One region of the Promicromonospora sp. NPDC019610 genome, then DNA from elsewhere that is predicted to be linked to it. Evidence: predicted binding sites of a transcription regulator. Region 1 holds the regulator's gene; the other holds the start of a gene.
The links. The regulator Rex, encoded in region 1, represses fermentation and respiration genes when NADH is low (regulators of the CRP and FNR family bind a similar motif). The targets are predictions, from matches to a motif close to CTTGTGAANNNNTTCACAAG.
Positions count from the first base shown of each region.

Region 1 (9,927 bases):
CAGCCGCGTGCTGACCGAGTAGGCCCGATCATCCCCACCTTCCCCGTGTCAGACGCACAGGTCACCCGGGGGACCTGTGCGTCTGACCCGTGCCCGCTGCCGCGGTCGGTCGCGTACCGCGGGACGCGTTCAGTCGCACAGGGCCGTGAGGCCTTCCTCCGTGCCGCCCGACATCTTCGAGGACTCCGCGACCTTGGCCATGATGCGCCCGAGCATCGCGAACTCCTCGGGGTCCAGCGCTTCCACCATGATCCGGCGTACCGCCGCGACGTGGCCGGGCGCCGACACCTCCAGCGCCGCGTAGCCGGCGTCGGTCATGGTGCAGTTCACGCCGCGCCGGTCGCCCTCCGCCGCCCGGCGCTCCACGAGCCCGCGCGCCTCCATGCGCGCGACCGTGTGCGTGAGACGGCTGCGCGACAGCACCAGGCCGTCCGCGAGCGTCGACATGCGCATGGTGCGCTCCGGAGCCTCCGAGAGCTGCACCAGCAGGCTGTACTCCCCGAGCGAGAGGTCGAGGGTCCGGTCGTGCACCGCGCTGAGCGCCTCCACGAACCGCGCGGTCCCCTCGAGATAGTGCCGCCAGGAGCCCTGCTGCTCCTCGGTCAGCCAGAGATCGGAACCCTGGATCGTCTCCGCTGCCACTTCGCCCACCGCCTTCGTGCTCGCCGAGCTGCCAGGAGGGCCGGCCCGGGTGTCGCCGTCACGCCGAGAGCCATGATGGCCCGCCGCGCGAATGTGATCTGCGACGTGCCGGGCGCCCTCTAGGAATACGTTACGGGACCCGTTATGTTGGAACGCAGCAGATCTAGTTGATCCCTCAACTATCTACCTCAACCGTCACACCCACAAGGAGTCCCCCTGATGGCCACCCCGCTCCCCGCAGGTCTCACCACCGGCGTCTACGAGATCGACCCCTCCCACACCGCTGCCTCCTTCTCCGTCCGCCACGCCGGGATCGCGAAGGTGCGCGGCAGCATCGCCGTCACCTCGGGCACCATCACGGTGGGCGAGGACCTGGAGTCGTCGAGCGTCACCGCCGAGCTGGACGCGGCCTCCGTGAGCACCGGCGACGCCGGTCGTGACGGCCACCTGAAGAGCGCCGACTTCTGGCACGCCGACGAGAAGCCGACCTGGACGTTCTCCTCGACCGACATCAAGGCCGACGGCGACGACTACATCATCTCGGGCGACCTCACCATCAACGGCATCACCAAGGGTGTCGAGCTCGAGACCGAGTTCACCGGCACCGCCAAGGACCCGTTCGGCAACGACCGCGCCGGCTTCGAGGCGAACCTCGAGGTCAACCGCAAGGACTTCGGCCTCACGTGGAACGCCACGCTGGAGACCGGCGGCTTCCTGGTGGGCGACAAGGTCAAGATCACGCTGGACGTCAGCGCGATCGCCAAGGGCTGAGCCCCACCCCACCCCCGCTGAGTGCGGGGTATTTGTTGGATCAAGCTGCTTGATCCAACAAATACCCCGCACTCAGCGTTTTTTGTGGGTCAGAGGGCCGCGGCGCGGGCGGCCGCGTGGAACGCCAGGATCTGCAGCTCGCCGCCGACGTCGACCGAACGCACCACCACGTCGTCCGGCACCTGGAGCGCCACCGGCGCGAAGTTCAGGATCTCCCGGACGCCCGAGCCGACCACGGCGTCGGCCACGTCCTGGGCGCCGTGGCCAGGCAGCGCCAGGACGACCATGGACACCCGCTCGCGCTCGATGACCTCGGCCACCCCGCGCACGTGCTCGACGGTCACGCCCGCCACGCGCGTGCCCACGACGTCGGGCGACGCGTCGAGCAGCGCCACGACCTGGAAGCCGCGCGTCGCGTACCCGGAGTAGTTCGCCAGGGCGTGCCCCAGGTTGCCGATGCCGACGATCGCCAGCCGGTGCTCCGTCTCGAGCCCCAGGGCGACCGTGATGTACGAGGCGAGCGACTCGACGTCGTACCCGACGCCGCGCGTGCCGAACGAACCCAGGTACGAGAGGTCCTTGCGCAGCTGCGCCGAGCTCACGCCCGACCGTTCGGCGAGCTCCGTCGAGGAGGTGAGGTCCACCCCCTCGGCCGCGAGGTCACGCAGGGCGCGCAGGTAGTACGGCAGCCTCCCTACGGTTGCTGCCGGGACTGTCCCGTCACTGAGTTCGACCACGTGCTGCTCCCCTCCCCGCGACCACTGTGTCGCGGGCGTACGCACACACTGCCTGGACGATCATGCCAGGAGGCGTGCCAGGCGCGCACCGTCCACGCGCCAGAAACCTTGCTGGACACCGTCCACCTCGAGCACGGGGACGTACTCCCCGTACTTGTCGCGCAGCTCGGGCGCGCTGTCGATGTCGACCTCGCGCCACGCGGTCCCCGAGCTCTCGCACACCTTCTCGACGACGGCGCGTGCGTCCTCGCACAGATGGCACGCCTCGCGTGTGTAGAGAACGACCCGGGTCTCGGCGGCAGTGGTCACGCCCCGAGGTTACGTCACGTGCGGGCCAGCGAACGGTCGGTGTCCGGCAGCCGCCCGTCCGCCCAGCGCACGCCCCAGGCCAGCACGAGGAAGACCACGGCGACGCCGGCCGCGTTGGTCAGCGCGCCCGCGTGACCCAGGTCGCCTGCGTCCAGGAACGGGTACGGGTACCAGCCCGTGACCGCGCCGCGCACGAACGTGTAGACCAGCCAGGCGACGGGGTACGCCACCGACCACCACACCGTGGCCGCCGTGATGCGGGGGCGCGGGCCCACCCACACCCAGACGACCACCGCGAACAGCGGCGCCAGGACGTGCAGCATCGTGTTCGGCACCGGCCCGGCGCCGCCCACCATCTCGAGGCCGCGGAGCACGGTGTTGTAGACGATCCCCGTGACGGCGATGCACAGCAGGCCGTCGAGACGCAGCACGCGGAACACCGGGCCGTCCCTGCGGGGGTCGAGCACGAGCGCCAGCGACGTCCCGCCGACGAGGAGGTTCGACTGGATGGTGAAGTAGCTGAAGAACCGGACCATCCGTTCGGCGTGCGTGGGGGCTAACCCTGGGCCGCTGGTCAGCGCGATGACGAACTCGATAGCGAAGCCGCCGAGGGCGAGCACCGCGACCAGCAGGTGAAGGAACCGCGCGAGCGCGGCCCCCTCGGAGGTCCGGATGTTCTGCGTCACTCCCCGGTTCTACCAGCGCTTCTGCGCCGGTGCCCGGCGAGGACTTGCGTGCTGTGGCACGCCGATAGAGTGACCTCCATGCCGTCGACGCTCCCCTCGTCCGCCACCGCGGCGTTCTTCGACGTCGACAACACGATCATCCGCGGTGCGAGCGCCTTTCACCTGGCCAAGTCGGCGTACCAGCGCAAGTTCTTCGGTACGCGGGACATCCTGAGGTTCGCCCTGATCCAGGCGCGATACCTGCTGTGGGGCGAGAACCGCGAGGAGATCGACCAGGTGCGCGACCGCGCGCTCTCGCTCATCGCGGGGCGCAGCGTCGCGGAGATCGCCACCCTCGGCGAGGAGGTGTGGGACGCCGTCCTCTCGCTGCGGATCTACCCCGGCACGCGCCGGCTGCTGGACGAGCACATCGCGGCCGGCCACCAGGTGTGGCTGGTGACGGCCACGCCCGTGGAGATCGCGCAGCTCATCGCCCGCCGCCTCGGCGCCACGGGCGGGCTCGGCACCGTGGCCGAGCACAAGGACGGGTTCTACACCGGCCGGCTCACCGGCGACCTGATGCACGGCCAGGCCAAGGCGGACGCCATCGTCTCGCTCGCCGACGCCGAGGCCATCGACCTCGACGAGAGCTACGCCTACGGCGACTCGCTCAACGACCTGCCGATGATGCGGTCCGTGGGCCATCCCTGCCCCATCAACCCCGACCTGCGGCTGCGCCGGCACGCGCAAGAGGTCGGCTGGCCCATCCGCGAGTTCCGCGGACGGTCGCAGCGCGCGGCCGGGCGGGGGGTCCGGACGGCGTCGTGGGCCGGGGCGGCCTGGGTGCTCGGCCTGGTGCTGCGGGCGGCCCGACGGCGGCTGCGCGGGCACTAGGCCCGGCTGTCCCGGCGTCGAGTTCGGTCGGTTGCATCGAGATCGGTCCATCGATCGGCCGATCTCGGTGCAAGGGACCGATCTCGACACCCTGGCGGGAGCACAAAAAGAAGGCCCGGCCCCTCAAGGGGCCGGGCCTGCTCGTCACGCGCCCGACGGCGCGCGCGTCACTTCTTGTTGCGGCGCTGGTGGCGCGTCTTGCGAAGCAGCTTGCGGTGCTTCTTCTTGGCCATGCGCTTGCGGCGCTTCTTGATGACGGAGCCCATAGGTCCTCGCAATGTTCGGTCGGTCGGTCGGCGGCAGCCCGACGACGGGCCGCGCGGCGAAATGGTCCACGGTTGGTCCGGGACAGTGACGCCATAGTGACGATGGCCGACCAACACGAAAAGGAGTCCGCTACCTAGGCTACCTGCTCTGCCGCGCGCCCCGTAATCGACGGCGGTGTGAGGTGCGCCGGACCTGCCTCCCCGGCCGGCCGACGGACCCGTCCGCGGCCCCGCTCAGGGCCGGGCCGCGAACCGCTCCAGCAGGTCGGCGTGGCCGGAGCAGACGAGCAGGTCGTTGGCGGAGACCCGGGTCTCCGGCGTCGCGTAGACGAAGTCCACGCCCGGCGACTTCACCCCGATCACGGTGATCCCGTACCGCTTGCGGATGTTCGACTGCGCCAGCGTGAAGCCCTGCGCCTCACGGGGCGGGCGCATCTTCACGATGGTGAAGCCGTCCTCGACCTCGATGTAGTCGAGCAGCTTGCCGCTGACGAGGTGGGCAACGCGCGAACCGGCGTCCGCCTCCGGGAAGACGACATGATGCGCGCCGATCCGGGTCAGGATCCGGCCGTGCTCGGCGGAGATCGCCTTGGCCCAGATCTGGGGCGTGCCCAGGTCCACCAGGTTGCCCGTGATGAGCACCGACGCCTCGAGCGACGAGCCGACGCCGACCACGGCGACGCCGAAGTCCTTCGCGCCGAGCTGCTCCAGCGCGTCCGGGTTGGACGCGTCGGCCTCGACCAGCGGCAGCCGCCCGGACCACTGGGCCACCAGCGTGGGGTCCTGCTCCACGGCGAGCACGTCCTGGCCCAGGCGGTCCAGGGTCGCGCCGATCGCCGACCCGAACCTGCCCAGGCCGATCACGAGCACACCCGCGTCCCGCTCGGGTTTCTTCTCCGGCACGGTAGTCCTCTCCTGTCAGCCGATGTTGTCTGTCGCATGAGGCCTGCGTTCCGTTCCGGGCGCGTGCCTCGTTCCTCGGCCCCACCCTGCACTGCACTCCGGCCTCACCCGATGTTGTCTGTCGCGTGAGGCCTGCGTTCCGTTCCGGGCGCGTTCCTCGTTCCTCGGCCCCCACCCTGCACTGCACTCCGGCCTCACCCGATGATGGGTCGTTCCTCCGGGAAGCGTACGATGCGCCGCCGGTCACGCAGCGCCAGCACCGCCACGACGGTCACCGCCCCCGTGCGCCCCACGAACATCAGGGCGGCGAGCACATACTTGCCGGCGTCGGGGAGGTCGAACGTGATGCCGGTCGAGAGGCCGACGGTCGCGAACGCCGACAGCACCTCGAACAGCACCCTGGACAGGGGGAGGTCGGTGACCTGCAGCAGCGCGACGCACGAGACCAGCACGATGCTCGCGCCCGTGAACACCACCGCGATCGACAGCCGCAGCACGTCGCGCGGGATCCGGCGACCGAACGCCTCGATGTCCCGGTCGCCCCGCGCCTCGGCGATGATCGCCAGCAGCATGACCGCGAGCGTGGTCACCTTGATACCGCCCGCGGTGGACGCCGAGCCACCGCCCACGAACATCAGCGCGTCCTGGATGAGCCAGCTCGACTCGTGCATCGCGCCGATGTCCACGGTGCTGAACCCGCCCGAGCGCGGCATGATGCCGGCGAAGAGGGCGGCGAGCAGCTTGTCGCCGACGCTGAGCGGCCCGAACGTGCGGGGGTTGGTCCACTCCAGGACCAGGAGCAGCAGGGCGCCGACCACGAGCAGCACGCCGCTGGTCACGAGCGTGAGCTTGCTGTGCAGCGACAGCCGCTTGGTCCAGCCGTGCCAGCGGTGCCCCGGCCGGGGCAGGGACCGCTGGACGTTGAGGATGACGGGGAAGCCGAGCGCACCGATGAAGACGCCGAGCGCGATCGGCAGCAGCAGCGTCCAGTCGCCCACGTGCGGCATGAGGCCGTCGGGCGTCGGCACGAACCCCGCGTTGTTGAAGGCGGAGATCCCGTAGAACAGGGAGTGCCAGGCCGCCGTGCCCACGTTGTCCTCGAGGATCAGGAAGCGCGGGAAGAGCAGCAGCGCGATCGACAGCTCGAGCGTGGTCGCGGTGACGATGATGACGCGGACCAGCGAGCCGACGTCGCCGAGCCGGCTCGTCTTGGTCTCCGACGCCGTGAGCAGCTTCTGCGTCAGCCCGATCTTGCGCGACACCATCATGCCGAGCAGCGAGGCGACGGTCATGATGCCGAAGCCGCCCACCTTGATGCCCGCGAGGATGACGACCTGACCGTAGAACGACCAGTAGGTCGCCGTGTCCTGCACCACGAGCCCCGTGACGCAGACGGCGGAGACCGCCGTGAACAGCGCGTCGACGAAGCTGGCGCCCTCGCCGTCGGCGGTCGCGAACGGCACCAGCAGCAGGATCGCGAACAGCCCGATGACACCCGCGAAGACGGTGACGGCCAGGCGCGCCGGAGCACGGAACGCCAGCTCGTCCACCAGCTCCCGGAGGCCGAACAGCCTGTGCCGGAAGATCGGCGGCATCCGACCTGCTCCCTCCGCTGCGTCCTGATGATCGACGCCCTACTCTGCCACGCCGCGAGGCGCATGCCGGGCACAACGCCGGTGCCGAGGCCGTCGGTGCCGTTTCTGGGCCACGGCACCCGCCCCAGTCCGGGTCCGTTACCGTGGGCGGGTGCACCTCGCCCGGCTGGTCTGGAGTCCGCGACTCCTCGAGTACGACTTCGGCCCCGGGCACCCCATGTCGCCCGCCCGCCTCGACCTGACCATGCGGCTCGTCGAGGCACTCGGTCTGCTCGACCGGCCCACGCTCGAGGTGGTGGACGCCGAGCCCGCGACCGACGCCGTCATCGAGTCGGTGCACGACGCCGAGTACGTCGCCGCCGTCCGGCACGCCGGGACCACGCTGGAGCCCGACCTGATGCGCGGCCTGGGCACCGACGACGACCCGCTCTTCGTCGGGATGCACGAGGCCGCCGCCCGCCAGGTCGGCGGGTCCGTCGCGCTCGCCGACGCCCTGTGGCGCGGCGAGGTCGCGCACGGCGTGAACGTCGCGGGCGGCATGCACCACGCGATGCCGGGCGCGGCGTCGGGCTTCTGCGTCTACAACGACGCGGCCGCCGCGATCCGCCGGCTGCTGGACCTCGGCGCCGAACGGGTCGCCTACCTGGACTTCGACGCCCACCACGGCGACGGCGTCGAGGCGATCTTCTGGGACGACCCCCGCGTGCTGACCTTCTCGATCCACGAGGACGGCCGCACCCTGTTCCCCGGCACGGGCGCCTCGGCCGACGTCGGCATGCCCGGCCCGGCCGAGGGCACCGCCGTCAACGTCCCGGTCCCGGCACGCACCTCGGGGCCGGCCTGGCTGCGGGCGATCGACGCCGTCGTGCCCGCGCTGCTCCGGGAGCACCGCCCGGAGGCGATCGTCTCCCAGCACGGCTGCGACGCCCACGGCCGCGACCCGCTCTCCAACCTGAACGTCTCCGTGGACGCGCAGTGCACCGCGCAGCAGTGGGCGCACGCCCTCGCGCACGAGCACGCCGACGGCCGCTGGCTCGCCCTGGGCGGCGGCGGGTACGCGGTGTCCGACGTCGTCCCGCTCGCCTGGACCGCCCTCGTCGCCGAGGCCGCGCACGTACCCGTGGAGCGCGGGAGCGAGCTGCCCGCCGCCTGGCGCGACGCCGTCGAGGCCCTGGACCTGGAGGCCGCCCACACGATGGGCAGGGCCGAGGTGCCGTTCCGGAGCTGGCGCGACGGCTACGACCCGGCCGACCCGGTCGACCGCGCTGTCCAGGCCACCCGCCGCGCCGTCTTCCCCCTGTGGGGCCTGGACCCCTTGCTGGACTGACGGCCCCGGCCGCAGCGGCTCACCTTCGAGGCCCGGCGGCTCCCCTTTGAGGCCCGGATTACTTCGCTTTGGCGCGCGTCAAAGGGGAGAAAGCCGGGCCTCAAAGGGGAGGCCACCGCGGCCGGAGAACGCAGCGGCCGGAGAGCGCAGCGGCCGGAGAACGCAGCGGCGGATCGGCGGCCGAAGCGTTCGCGTGGAGTTCAGGTCGACGACACCTGCGGGCGGAAGGCTCGGGGCCATGCGACGTCGCCTCGCCGCCCTGCCGGCCGCCCTGCTGCTCGTGTCCCTGCTCGCACCGGTCGCGGCACCCGCGTCGGCCGTCGCGGACGGCCCGGCCTCCGGGGCCGGCGGCGTCGGCGGAGTGCACCGGACCATCACCGTCACCACCTCGGTGGAGACTCCCCCGCTGTACGACGACGAGGCCGGCGGCAACGCGTCCGGCGACGACCCCGCGATCTGGGTACACCCGGACGACTCGGAGCGCTCGATCGTGGTCGCGACGGCCAAGGAGGGCGGGCTCCGGGTCTACGACGTGGCCGCGGCCGAGCTGCAGTCGGTCGCGGCCACGCCGGCCCCGCGCGCGGACGGCGTGCCCGGCCGGTTCAACAACGTGGACATCGCCCACGGCCTGGCGGTCGACGGCCGGGCGACGGACGTCGCCGTCGTCTCGGACCGGTACAACGACCAGATCCGGTTCTTCGCGATCGACCCCGCGGGGGCGGCCGCCGCGACGCCGCTCACCGAGGTCACCGCCCCGGAGCTGGAGTTCCTGTTCAGCCCGGACCGGGAGACGGTTGCCGAGGACCAGACCGCGTACGGCCTGGCCGTCTACCAGCCGCGGCGCGGCGGCACGTACGCCGTCGTGACCCAGGAGGGCAGCACCACCATCGCGACGGCGCGGCTGACGACCGGGCCGGACGGCGTGGGTTACACCGACATCGAGCACCTGGAGCTCCCCGGCGAGTTCCGCCTGCCGGACGGCACCACCTGGGTGCCGTGCGAGGAGCCGGGCGTCGAGCCGCAGCTCGAGGGGGTCGCGGTCGACCGGCGCACCGGCACGCTGTATGCCACGCAGGAGGACGTCGGCCTGTGGCGCGTGCCGTTGCCGCTCGGCTCCGGCGCGCCGCGCCTCGTCGACAAGGTCCGCGACTTCGGCGTGCACGACGCCTACGACCCCGAGACCGAGGAGTGCGCCCCGGTGGACCCGGCGGCGCCGTCGTACGGCGGGACGAACCTGACCGCCGACGCCGAGGGCGTCGACATCTGGTACGGCCCAGGCCGCGCGGGCTACGTCATCGTCTCCAGCCAGGGCGACGACACCTACGGCGTCTACGCCCTGACCGGCGGCAACCGCTCGCTCGGCACCTTCCGCGTGGCGGGCGACGGCGTGGACGACGTCGACGGCTCGGACGGCCTCGCGGTGTCCAACGCGCCCGTCGGCGAGTACGAGTCCGGTCTGCTGGTGACGCACGACGAGCCCGAGACCGGCCCCGACGTCGACCCGGACCGGGACGCCACGGGCTTCTCGTACGTGCACTGGGGCGACGTCGAGACGGCCCTGCACCTCCACTGACGACGTGTCAGACGTACAGGTCCCTCCAGGGACCTGTACGTCTGACACGGGTCACGCCGTGCGGCGGCGGAGCGTGAGGATGCCCAGCACCACCGCGCCCACGATGAACAGGACGATCACGCCGACGGCACCGCGGATGTCGGCCCACTCGTCCCCCGCGGCGAGGGACGTCATCGCCTCGATGGCGTAGGTGAGCGGGAAGACCCGGGACAGCCACTCCAGGACCTCGGGCATCTGGTCGCGCG
Region 1 is NZ_JBIRXX010000001.1:931,397-941,323, reverse strand. Features, by position in the region: gene aqpZ (aquaporin Z) at 1-22, shown strand, start outside; gene ACH45N_RS04090 (MarR family winged helix-turn-helix transcriptional regulator) at 130-642, opposite strand; gene ACH45N_RS04085 (YceI family protein) at 862-1,413, shown strand; gene ACH45N_RS04080 (redox-sensing transcriptional repressor Rex) at 1,503-2,150, opposite strand; gene ACH45N_RS04075 (glutaredoxin family protein) at 2,211-2,459, opposite strand; gene ACH45N_RS04070 (Pr6Pr family membrane protein) at 2,474-3,145, opposite strand; gene ACH45N_RS04065 (HAD family hydrolase) at 3,224-4,018, shown strand; gene ACH45N_RS04060 (30S ribosomal protein bS22) at 4,186-4,284, opposite strand; gene ACH45N_RS04055 (TrkA family potassium uptake protein) at 4,519-5,187, opposite strand; gene ACH45N_RS04050 (TrkH family potassium uptake protein) at 5,382-6,782, opposite strand; gene ACH45N_RS04045 (acetoin utilization protein AcuC) at 6,934-8,109, shown strand; gene ACH45N_RS04040 (phytase) at 8,348-9,682, shown strand; gene ACH45N_RS04035 (ABC transporter permease) at 9,734-9,927, opposite strand, start outside.

Region 2 (9,927 bases), on a different contig from region 1:
CCCAGGCGAAGTTGCGCGCCCGGAACAGCCGCAGCGGCAGCATCGGGTCCGCCGCTCGCCGCTGGTAGAGCACGAACGCGACCAGCATCACGGCGCCCGCGACGATCGAGACGAGGATGACGGGCGACGTCCAGCCGAGCCGCTCCCCCTCGATCAGCCCGAACACGACGCCCGCGAGGCCGAGCGCCGCCAGCACCGCACCGGGCACGTCGATGTGCCGGCCGGGCTCGCCCTCCGCGGCGGGGACGCCGCGCAGGAGCCAGAGCGTGACGGCGATGACGGGCACGTTGATCCAGAACACCCAGCGCCACGACGCGAAGTCCACCAGCATGCCGCCCACGAACGGACCGACGATCATCGCGCCGGTGGTCAGCGCCGTCCACCGGCCGATCGCGCGGGACTGTGCCTCGCCGCTGAACGTCGCGATGATCAGCGCCAGGGAGCTCGGCACCAGCAGGGCGCCGGCCACCCCCTGCAGGGCGCGCGCGAGGACGAGGAAGGGCCCGGTCGGCGCGACGGCGCACAGGATGGAGGCGAGCGCGAACCCGACGAGCCCGGCCGCGAGCACGCGACGCCGGCCGTAGACGTCGGAAATCGAGCCGGCCACGAGCATCAGCGCGCCGAGCGTGATCAGGTACGCGTCCACGACCCACTGCTGCAGCGGCAGCGCCTCCATGCCGGGGCCCGCGAGCTCGTCCGCGATCGCGGGCAGGGCGACGCTCACCACCGTGCCGTCGAGGAACGACACGAAGGAGCCGAGGACGGCGACGACGAGAACTCGTCTCTGGAGCGTGGTCACGGCCCTCACGCTATGCCCGGCCACCGACATCCGGCCCGACCACCGCGGGGATTTCGCCCACGGCAGCCGACCGCGGCGCCTGTCGCGTCCCGAGCACACCCGTGCATCCGGCACGATCACCCCATGGACCTGACGATCCGCGCCGCGATCCCCGAGGACGCCGCGGCCTGCGCCGACATCTACGCCTACTACGTGCGCGAGACCCACATCAGCTTCGAGTCCGAGCCGCCGAGCACCGAGGAGATGGCGCGCCGCATCGCGACGTACTCGGCCGGGCACGCCTGGCTCGTCGCCCTGGAGGCGGGTACGACCGACGTCGTCGGCTTCGCGTACGCGGCGCCGTACTCGCCGCGCGAGGCCTACCGCTGGGCGGCCGAGACCAGCGTCTACCTGCGGCAGGGCCGACGGCGGACGGGCGCGGGCCGCGCGCTGTACGAGGAGCTCTTCGACCGGCTGGCCGCTCGGGGCTTCCGCCGGCTGGTGGCGGGCCTGGCCCTGCCGAACGAGGCCAGCCTGGGCCTGCACACCGCCCTGGGATTCGAGGTGGTCGGCACGTTCCACCAGATCGGCTGGAAGCACGGCCGGTGGCACGACGTCATGCGGCTGCAGAAGGACCTGGCGCCCGCACTGGGGGACGCGCCGCCCGCGGGCGAGCCGGGCTGATCTACCTGCTCAGCAGGTCGCCGTCAATTCAGTGTTGCGATCGTCCTGCCCGCGCGGAACACGACAGGATCCGTGCATGGACAGCATCGTCCGCGTCGCGACTCCCGACGACGCCGCAGCCTGCGCCGCCATCTACGCCCCCTTCGTCGCCGACTCGGCGGCGACGTTCGAGACCCGCCCGCCGGACGCCCGCGAGATGACGCGCCGCATCGAGCGTTTCTTCGGCCGCGAGACGTGGCTGGTGCTGGAGTCGCACGGCACGGTCGTGGGCTTCGCCTACGCCAAGCCGTTCGCGGACCGTCCGACGTTCCGCTGGACGCTCGAGACCAACGTCTACGTCGCGACCGAGCACCAGCGCGCCGGCGGCGGCCGCGCCCTGTACGAGGCGCTCCTGGCGCGGCTCGCGCGCCGCGGCTACCACCGCGTCGTCGCGAGCATCGTGCTGCCGAACGACCCCGCGATCGCGCTGCACGAGGCGGTCGGGTTCCAGCGCGCGGGCTCGTTCGAGAAGATCGGCTGGAAGCTCGGCGCCTGGCGGGACGCCGTCCTGTTCCAGCGCGACCTCGTGGCGGACGACGGCCTCGCGCCCGGCAACCGCACGGCCGACGCCGAGCTGCAGGGCCTGCTCACGCCGGAACCGCTGGAGGTCACGCGCACGCCGCTGCTGCGCCCGCACCCGGCGGAGGACCAGGTCGCCTACTTCGGCGACTAGGTCTATCGAGAAGACGTTTTGAGCTCGCCCCCCTCCTCACCCGTTGCCTAGGGTCGCCAGCATGACCCTCACCGTGCGCCGGATCGAGTACGCCGACCAGCCCGACTACACCCGGCTGGGCGGCGAGGCGTTCGGTGTGCCCGCCGGGGGTCGCGAGGTTCCGACCGCGGAGGAGTGGGCCGCCTCGGGCTTCCGGGAGTGGGGCGCGTTCGACGGCGAGGGGCTGGCCGCCCGCCTGCGGGTGTACGGGTTCACGTCGTGGTTCCACGGCGCCCGCGTGCCGACGGCGGGCGTGGCAGGGGTCGCCGTCGAGCCCGAGCGGCGTGGCTCCGGACATCTCGCGCGCCTGTTCCGCGCGGCGCTCGACGAGGCCCGCGAGCAGGGCGACGTCCTCTCCACGCTCTTCCCGTCGGCGCCGGGCATCTACCGCCGCCTGGGCTACGAGGTGGTGGGCTCGTTCGACGACGTCGACGTGCCGCTGCAGAACCTGAACCGCGTGCCGGCGCCCGCGGGCGTGGTGACCCGCCGGGCCACGACGGCCGACTTCGACGCCGTCGTCGCCGTCCACCGCCGCTGGGCCGCCGCGCAGAACGGGCCGGTCTCGCGGGCGGAGAAGCCGTTCTGGACGCCACCGGAGAAGTTCTTCGCCGACTACACGGGTGTCACGCTGGCCCTCGACGCCGCGGGCGAGGTGGTCGGCTTCGCGAGCTGGACCCGCGGCGACGGTTACACGCCGGCCACGACGGTCATGGAGATCGACGACCTGATCGCGCTGACGCCGGACGCCGCCCGGGCCCTGTGGCGCACCCTCGGCAGCTTCTCGACGGTGGTCGGCACGGCGCGTGTGGCGACGTCGGGCCTCGATCCCGCGTGGCTGGTGCTGCCCGACCTGACCACGACCGTGCACTCCGCCCACCCGTACATGCTGCGGATCCTGGACGTGGCCGGGGCGCTCGGCGGGATCGCGACGCCGCTGGAGGGTGCGCGCGTGCCGTTCGCCGTCCGGGGCGCGGAGGAGCTCGCCGGGGCGTGGACGCTCACGGTGTCCGACGGCGTCACGCACGTGGAGCGCGACGCCGTCGACGTCGACGACGCGCACCACGCGCGGCCCGTGCTCAGCCCGAACGGGCTGGCGCTGCTGTACACGGGGGCCCAGTCGGCGGCGAACCTGCGGATCGCGGGCCATCTCACCGGCCCGCCGGACCACGACGCCGCGCTGTCGACCCTGTTCGGCGGTCGCCAGCTCCACGTCCGGGACTACTTCTGACCGTCGCCCGCCGCCGGCCGGGCGATGTCGACCACAGCAGTTCCTGCCAGAACGGCGTCGATCCTGGCAGCAACCGCTGTGCTCAACGCCATCGGTGGGCGAGTCCGGACGGCGAGCAGGGCGGCGGATAATCGGCGGGTGGATATTCCTGTCGGCTGGTCCGTCGTACTCATCGTCACCGCGCTGTGGAACCTGCTCATCTGGCCGCGGTTCTGGCAGCGCATCGTCGCCGACCCCCGGTCGCGCGACGCCGACGGCCGGGCCACGACGTTCCTCACCGTGCACAGCGTGCTGATCGGTGTGTCGCTCGCGCTGGCCCTGGCCGTCGGCGTCCTGGGCGTGCTCACCCTGTTCTGACGCCGCCCCGCTGACGCGTCGAGATCTGGCCGCGCGCCGCCAGGTCCCGGCGCGACCACACCCGCCCGACCCCCTGACCGGGAGTATTCGGTTGGCACCATACCTGGAGGTAGGTATGGTGCAGGCATGAGCAGCAGCACCTCCGCACGTGAGCGGCTCGTCGGCGCCGCGCAGGACCTCTTCGCCGCCCAGGGCGTCGGGCCCACGAGCCCGCGCGCCGTGCTGGCCGCGTCCGGCGTCGGGCAGGGCAGCCTGTACCACCACTTCCCCACCAAGCACGACCTCGCCGTGACCGCCGTCGGCGCCACCGTGGACGACGCGCTCACCCGCGCGATGCGCACGCTGGGCGGCGACTCCCCCGCCGTCGAACGGCTGGTCGCGTACCTCGAACGGCCGCGCGACGCGCTGGCCGGCTGCAAGATCGGCCGCCTCACCGCCGACCAGGCGGTGATGGACGACGACGGCCTGCACGACGTCGTGACCGCCTACTTCGTGCGGCTGCTCGGCGCCGTCACCCAGATCTTCCGCGAGACCGGGCTGCCCGGCGACGTCGCCCGCGACCGCGCGCACGCCGCCCTCGCGATCATCCAGGGCGGCTACGTCCTGGCCCGGGCCACGCGGGATCCCGGCGCGCTCGACGCCGCGGTGCGCGGCTTCGTCGGCCTCCTGACGCAGGACCGGCCGCCGCAGGACCGGCCGCCGCAGGACCGGCCGCACCAGGACCGGCCGCCGCAGGACCAGCCGAACCCGGCCTCGCCGACCCCGAAGGAGAACTCGTGACGTTCCGCGAGCGCCTGCGCGCGCTGCCCACCTTTGCCCGGCCGGGGCTGCCGGTCTTCGACACCGCGGCCGCACCGGCCACGCCGCACGAGCTGTTCGTGACGTGGATCGAGCAGGCGATCGACGGCGGTCTGCTGGCCCCGCAGGCGGCGACGCTGTCGACGGCGGACGCCGCCGGGCGGGTGCACGCCCGCACCCTGGTGCTCAAGGACGTGACGGCGGACGGCTGGTGGTTCGCGTCGCAGTCCACGGGCCCCAAGGGGCGTGACCTGGCGGCGAACCCGAACGCGGCGCTGACGTTCTTCTGGCCGGAGCTGGGGCGGCAGGTCAAGGTGACGGGCACGGTGGCGTCGGCCGGTGCGGAGGCGAGCCGGGCGGACTTCGTCGCGCGGTCGGACCTGTCGCGCGCCTCGGGGCTGGTGAACCACCAGAGCGAGCCGCTCGGGTCCCCGGAGGAGTACGCGGACGCGTTCGCCGAGGCGCTGCGCGCCGTCACCGCCGACCCCGGGCTCGCCGCCCCGGACTGGACCGCGTACGTGCTCGCGCCGACGGAGGTCGAGTTCTGGCAGGCGCCGGACGACGGCCCGCACACGCGGCTGCTGTACCGGGCGACGGCCGACGGCTGGTCGACCGGCCTGCTCTGGCCCTGACCGGCGTCCGCCCGCCCGACGTACCACGGGTCAGACCCGCAGGCCCCTCGGGGTGACCTGCGCGTCTGACCCGCCCACCACAGCACGCCCCGACGAAGGGACATCCCCGTGAGCACCATCTCGACCGCCGCGCCCACCACCGACCTGATCGCCCACGCCCGCGCCGACGCGGCGTCGGGGCTGGACGACCTCCTGTCCGCCGTCGGGCGGCTGACCGCCGACGACCTCGCCGGTCCGTCGACCCTGGACGGCTGGACCCGCGGGCACGTGCTGGCGCACGTCGCGGGCCTGGCCACGGCGATGCTCGGGCAGGCGCGGGCCGCCGAGCGCGGCGAGGTGGTGCCCGTCTACGCCAGCCCGGAGGCCCGCGCCGCGGGCATCGAGGCGGGCGCCGGGCGCACCGTGGCCGAGCACCTGACGGTCCTCGGCGAGCTGCGCGACGACCTGGCCCAGGCCTGGCCGGAGCCCGGTTCGCCGCTGTGGGACGCCCCGAGCGGGTACCGCGGCGGGCCGCTGTCGGGCTGCCTGCTCGCCTGGTGGCGCGAGGTGCGCATCCACTCGGTCGACGCCCTGGCCGGCACCGCGCAGGAGGTCGGGTACGAGACGTGGGACGACGCGCTGTGCGCGCACCTCCGCGCGTTCCTCGCGGTGCGGCTGCCGGACGGCGTGTCCGTGGACGACGTCGCGGGCGACCCGCGCGACGTCACCGCCTGGCTGGCCGGACGCGTCCCGGCGACGCCCCTGCCGGGCGACCTGCCCGAGCTGGGCCCCTGGCCGTCGGCGACGCCCGCTCGCTGAGCCCGGCGGCCGCGTGGTGACCACGCGCGCCGCCGCAGCAGCAACAGCGGACGGCGTGGCCGCGCCGCTCCCCATACCGTGAGCGAGGTCACGGCACACATCACGTGATTCATGCCACAGCGCTCGTTCCGCTTTTCACAAGCGCGCTATCTTTCTGAGCGTGACTTCTTACCTCCAGACAGCCCCGCGTCCCTCCGAAGAGGTCGACGTCGCGCTGATCGGCGGGGGGATCATGAGCGCCACCCTCGGCGCGCTGCTCACGATCCTCGAGCCGACCTGGCGTGTCGGGATCTACGAGCGCCTCGACGAGGTGGCCCTCGAGTCGTCGAACCCGTGGAACAACGCGGGCACCGGCCACGCCGCCCTCTGCGAGCTGAACTACACCCCGGAGCGCAAGGACGGCTCCGTCGACATCTCCAAGGCGGTGAAGATCAACGAGCAGTTCCACACCTCCCGCGAGTTCTGGAACCACCTGCTCACCGCCGGCCTGATGGAGGGCACCGACTTCATCAACGTCACGCCGCACATGACGTTCGTGCGCGGCGCCGACAACGTGGACTTCCTGCGCCGGCGCTACGAGGCGCTCAGCGTGCACCCGCTGTTCAGCGACCTGGAGTTCAGCACCGACCCCGCCGTCATCGGCTCGTGGGCCCCGCTGATGACCCTGGACCGCGACGCCGACGAGCCCATCGCGGCCACGCGCGCCGCCGCGGGCACCGACGTCGACTTCGGCTCGCTCACCAAGAAGCTCATCGGCTTCGCCACCGCGCACAACACCGAGCTGCACCTGAACCACGAGGTGCGCGGGCTCAAGAAGCTCCGGGATGGTCGCTGGCGCCTGACCCTGAACGACCGCACCTGGAACGCCGGCACCCGCCGGCGCACCGTCACCGCGAAGTTCGTCTTCGTCGGCGCCGGCGGTGGCGCGCTGCCGCTGCTGCAGTCGTCGGGCATCAAGGAGGCGCGGGGGTACGGCGGCTTCCCGATCTCGGGCGAGTTCCTGCGCACCGCCAACCCCGAGCTCGTCGCCCAGCACAACGCGAAGGTCTACGGCAAGGCCGACGTCGGCGCCCCGCCGATGTCCGTGCCGCACCTGGACACGCGCATCGTGGACGGCCAGAGCTACCTCATGTTCGGCCCGTACGCCGGGTTCAGCCCCAAGTACCTCAAGAAGGGCAAGTACCTGGGCCTGATCACGTCGCTGCGCGCGCACAACGTGTTCTCGATGCTGGGCGCCGGCGTGAAGAACCTCGACCTCACCAGCTACCTCATCGGCCAGGTCGCGGCCGCCCCGGAGACCAAGTTCCACGAGCTGCAGCGGTTCATGCCGACGGCGCAGCCGGGCGACTGGGAGAAGATCACCGCCGGCCAGCGCGTCCAGGTCATCAAGTGGGTCAAGGGCAAGGGCGGCGTGCTGGAGTTCGGCACCGAGGTGGTCGCGTCCCAGGACGGCACCATCGCCGGCCTGCTGGGCGCCTCCCCGGGCGCCTCGACCGCCGTCGCCGCCATGACCGGGCTGCTGGAGCGCTGCTTCCCCGGCAGGTACGCCGAGTGGAAGCCGCAGCTCACCTCCATGATGCCGAGCCTCGGCGGCGGCGTGGAGTACGACGCCGCGCAGCTCGCCCCGACGGAAAAGGTCCCGGCCGGCGCCTGACCCGGCAGCCCCGACCGCACCTGAGCGCGGGTGTGGTGGCACTCCCCGTCCTGGGAGTGCCACCACACTCGCGTTCATCTTTCTGCGCGGCAGCGCCGGTCAGTTTCTGCGCGGCAGCGCCGGTCAGCCGCCCAGCGGGCCCGGCGGGAGCTCGCGGAGCCGGGCCAGCGGCGAGACCAGCACGCTCCACGTGGCGAGGCAGTGCACCGCCGCCATGAGCAGGATGGTCTCGCGCACGCCGAGCACCCCGCCGAGCCAGCCCGCGACGACGCCGGCCACCGGCATGGTGCCGAAGTTCACCACCTGCATGACCGTCATCACGCGCCCGCGCAGGCCGGCCGGCACGTAGCCGAGCCGCCACGCGTTGCGGATCACGTTGCCCGACACGACGCACAGGCCGACCAGGAACTCGCCCGTCCCGCTGATCGCCGCGCCCCATCCGGGCAGTCCGGCGCCCACGAGCAACGCCGTCGGGCCGGAGACCACGAGCAGGACGGTGGAGGCCCGCCCGCTGCCGAGCCGCGCGCTCAGGAACGGCGCGACCACGGCCCCGACGACGCCGCCTGCTCCCGCCAGCGCCAGCACCGCGCCGACCCCTGACTCCGTGAGCCCGAGGTCGCGCACCAGGAACAGCACCAGGAGCGCACCGTAGCCGGTGAGCCCGAAGTTCGACGCGCCGCCCATGCCCACGAACCACGGGAGGTAGCGGTCGCGCCGGACCAGCTCGACGCCCTCCCGGATGCGCGCCGCGAGCGGCTGGCCCGGTCCGGACGGCGGGGCGACCGCGCGCGCCGGCCGGATGCGCCACAGGCACACCGCCGACCAGAGGAACGTCACGGCGTCGAGCGCGAGCCCGACTGCCGCCGTCAGCCACTGGGCCAGCAGGCCGCCGAGGCCGGGACCCGCGACGTTGGCCGCCGACTCCGTGCCGAAGAGGCGCGCGTTCGCCGCCTCGAGCTGGCCGGCGGGCACCACCTCGGGCAGGAACACCTGGTAGGCCGTGCGGAAGAACACGGTGCAGACCCCGCCCACCAGGGCGACCACCGCGATCTGGGTCAGGGTGAGGATCCCCGACGCGAACGCCACGGGCACGCTCGCGAGCGAGACGGCGGCGGCCAGGTTCGCGACGATCATCACCGGCCGGGCCGGGAGCTGGTCGACCCAGGCGCCTACCGGCAGCCCGATGAGGAGCCAGGGCAGCCACGCCGCCGCGGTGATCAGGCCCATCCAGGCCGGCCCGGCGTCGAGCTGCGTCACCGCGAGCAGCGGCAGGAGCATGGAGGTCGTCGCGTTGCCCACCACGCTCACGCCCTCCCCCAGCCAGAGGAGGCCGAAGGCCCGGTTGCGGGACAGGGGCGCTGACTCGACGGCGGGCACGGCGGGGATGGTCATGCCGGTAGCGTATATGTACAACGCTCCTTGTACAACGGATCTTGCAGGCTATGGGCGGGAGGGGAACGCTCGCGCGAAGAGGAACACGTGCTCGGCCTGCTCGTCGGGCGTCGCCGCCCTCCCCCGCTCCTTCCAGCGCCGCACCACCTGGTTGATCTCGTCGCTCAGCTGCTGCAGCTCGGCGGGGGTGAGGCGCAGCCAGCTGTCGGTGGAGAGCTCGGCCCTGCTCCACTCGTCGTCCTGCTCGGAGCGCTCCAGCCAGGTGCGGGCGCGTTCGACCTGGCGCGCCAGCATGAACTCCTCCGCGGCCACCGCCTGCCGCTGGCTCTCCGCGTCCGGGGGCAGGGTCGACCGGCCCCAGGTGATCGACCGCGCCGCGCGGCGCCACCAGCGTTCGCGCCGGTCACGGGCGAGCTCCGGCGCCTCCTCGACGAGCGCGGCGGAGGCCAGCACCTTCATGTGGTGGCTGATGCTCCCGACGGCCAGCCCCGTCCGCTCGGCGAGCACCGACGCCGTCGCCGGCCCCTCGGCCGTGAGCGAGTCGAGGAGGCGGGACCGCGCCGGGTTGGCGAGGGCCGCGACCGCCCTGGCCTCGGTGAGCGTGCGGACGTCGTCGGTTGCCATGCAGGCAGGGTAGGACGGCGCCGCCGACGCCGTCGCCCCCGACGCACCCGGCCCCGGCCGTGCGCCCGCTCAGACCGCGGGCCTGCTCAGCCCTCCGGCCCGCTCAGCAGCTCCGACCAGCGGTCCAGGACGGCGTCGACCGTCGCTGTCGCCGTGTCGGTGCGGGGCATGCGGGCGCGGACGGCGAGGCCGGCGTCCGTGCGGGAGACCCAGACCTGCAGATCGTCGGCG
Region 2 is NZ_JBIRXX010000004.1:221,344-231,270, reverse strand. Features, by position in the region: gene ACH45N_RS25910 (DHA2 family efflux MFS transporter permease subunit) at 1-829, opposite strand, end outside; gene ACH45N_RS25905 (GNAT family N-acetyltransferase) at 923-1,462, shown strand; gene ACH45N_RS25900 (GNAT family N-acetyltransferase) at 1,539-2,174, shown strand; gene eis (enhanced intracellular survival protein Eis) at 2,236-3,441, shown strand; gene ACH45N_RS25890 (SCO4848 family membrane protein) at 3,580-3,798, shown strand; gene ACH45N_RS25885 (TetR/AcrR family transcriptional regulator) at 3,925-4,578, shown strand; gene ACH45N_RS25880 (pyridoxal 5'-phosphate synthase) at 4,575-5,228, shown strand; gene ACH45N_RS25875 (maleylpyruvate isomerase family mycothiol-dependent enzyme) at 5,337-6,026, shown strand; gene mqo (malate dehydrogenase (quinone)) at 6,187-7,680, shown strand; gene ACH45N_RS25865 (MFS transporter) at 7,804-9,072, opposite strand; gene ACH45N_RS25860 (ArsR/SmtB family transcription factor) at 9,121-9,696, opposite strand; gene ACH45N_RS25855 (hypothetical protein) at 9,783-9,927, opposite strand, start outside.
Region 2: a site for Rex is predicted at 6,149-6,168, ahead of mqo (malate dehydrogenase (quinone)). Genes of this name have one in related genera too.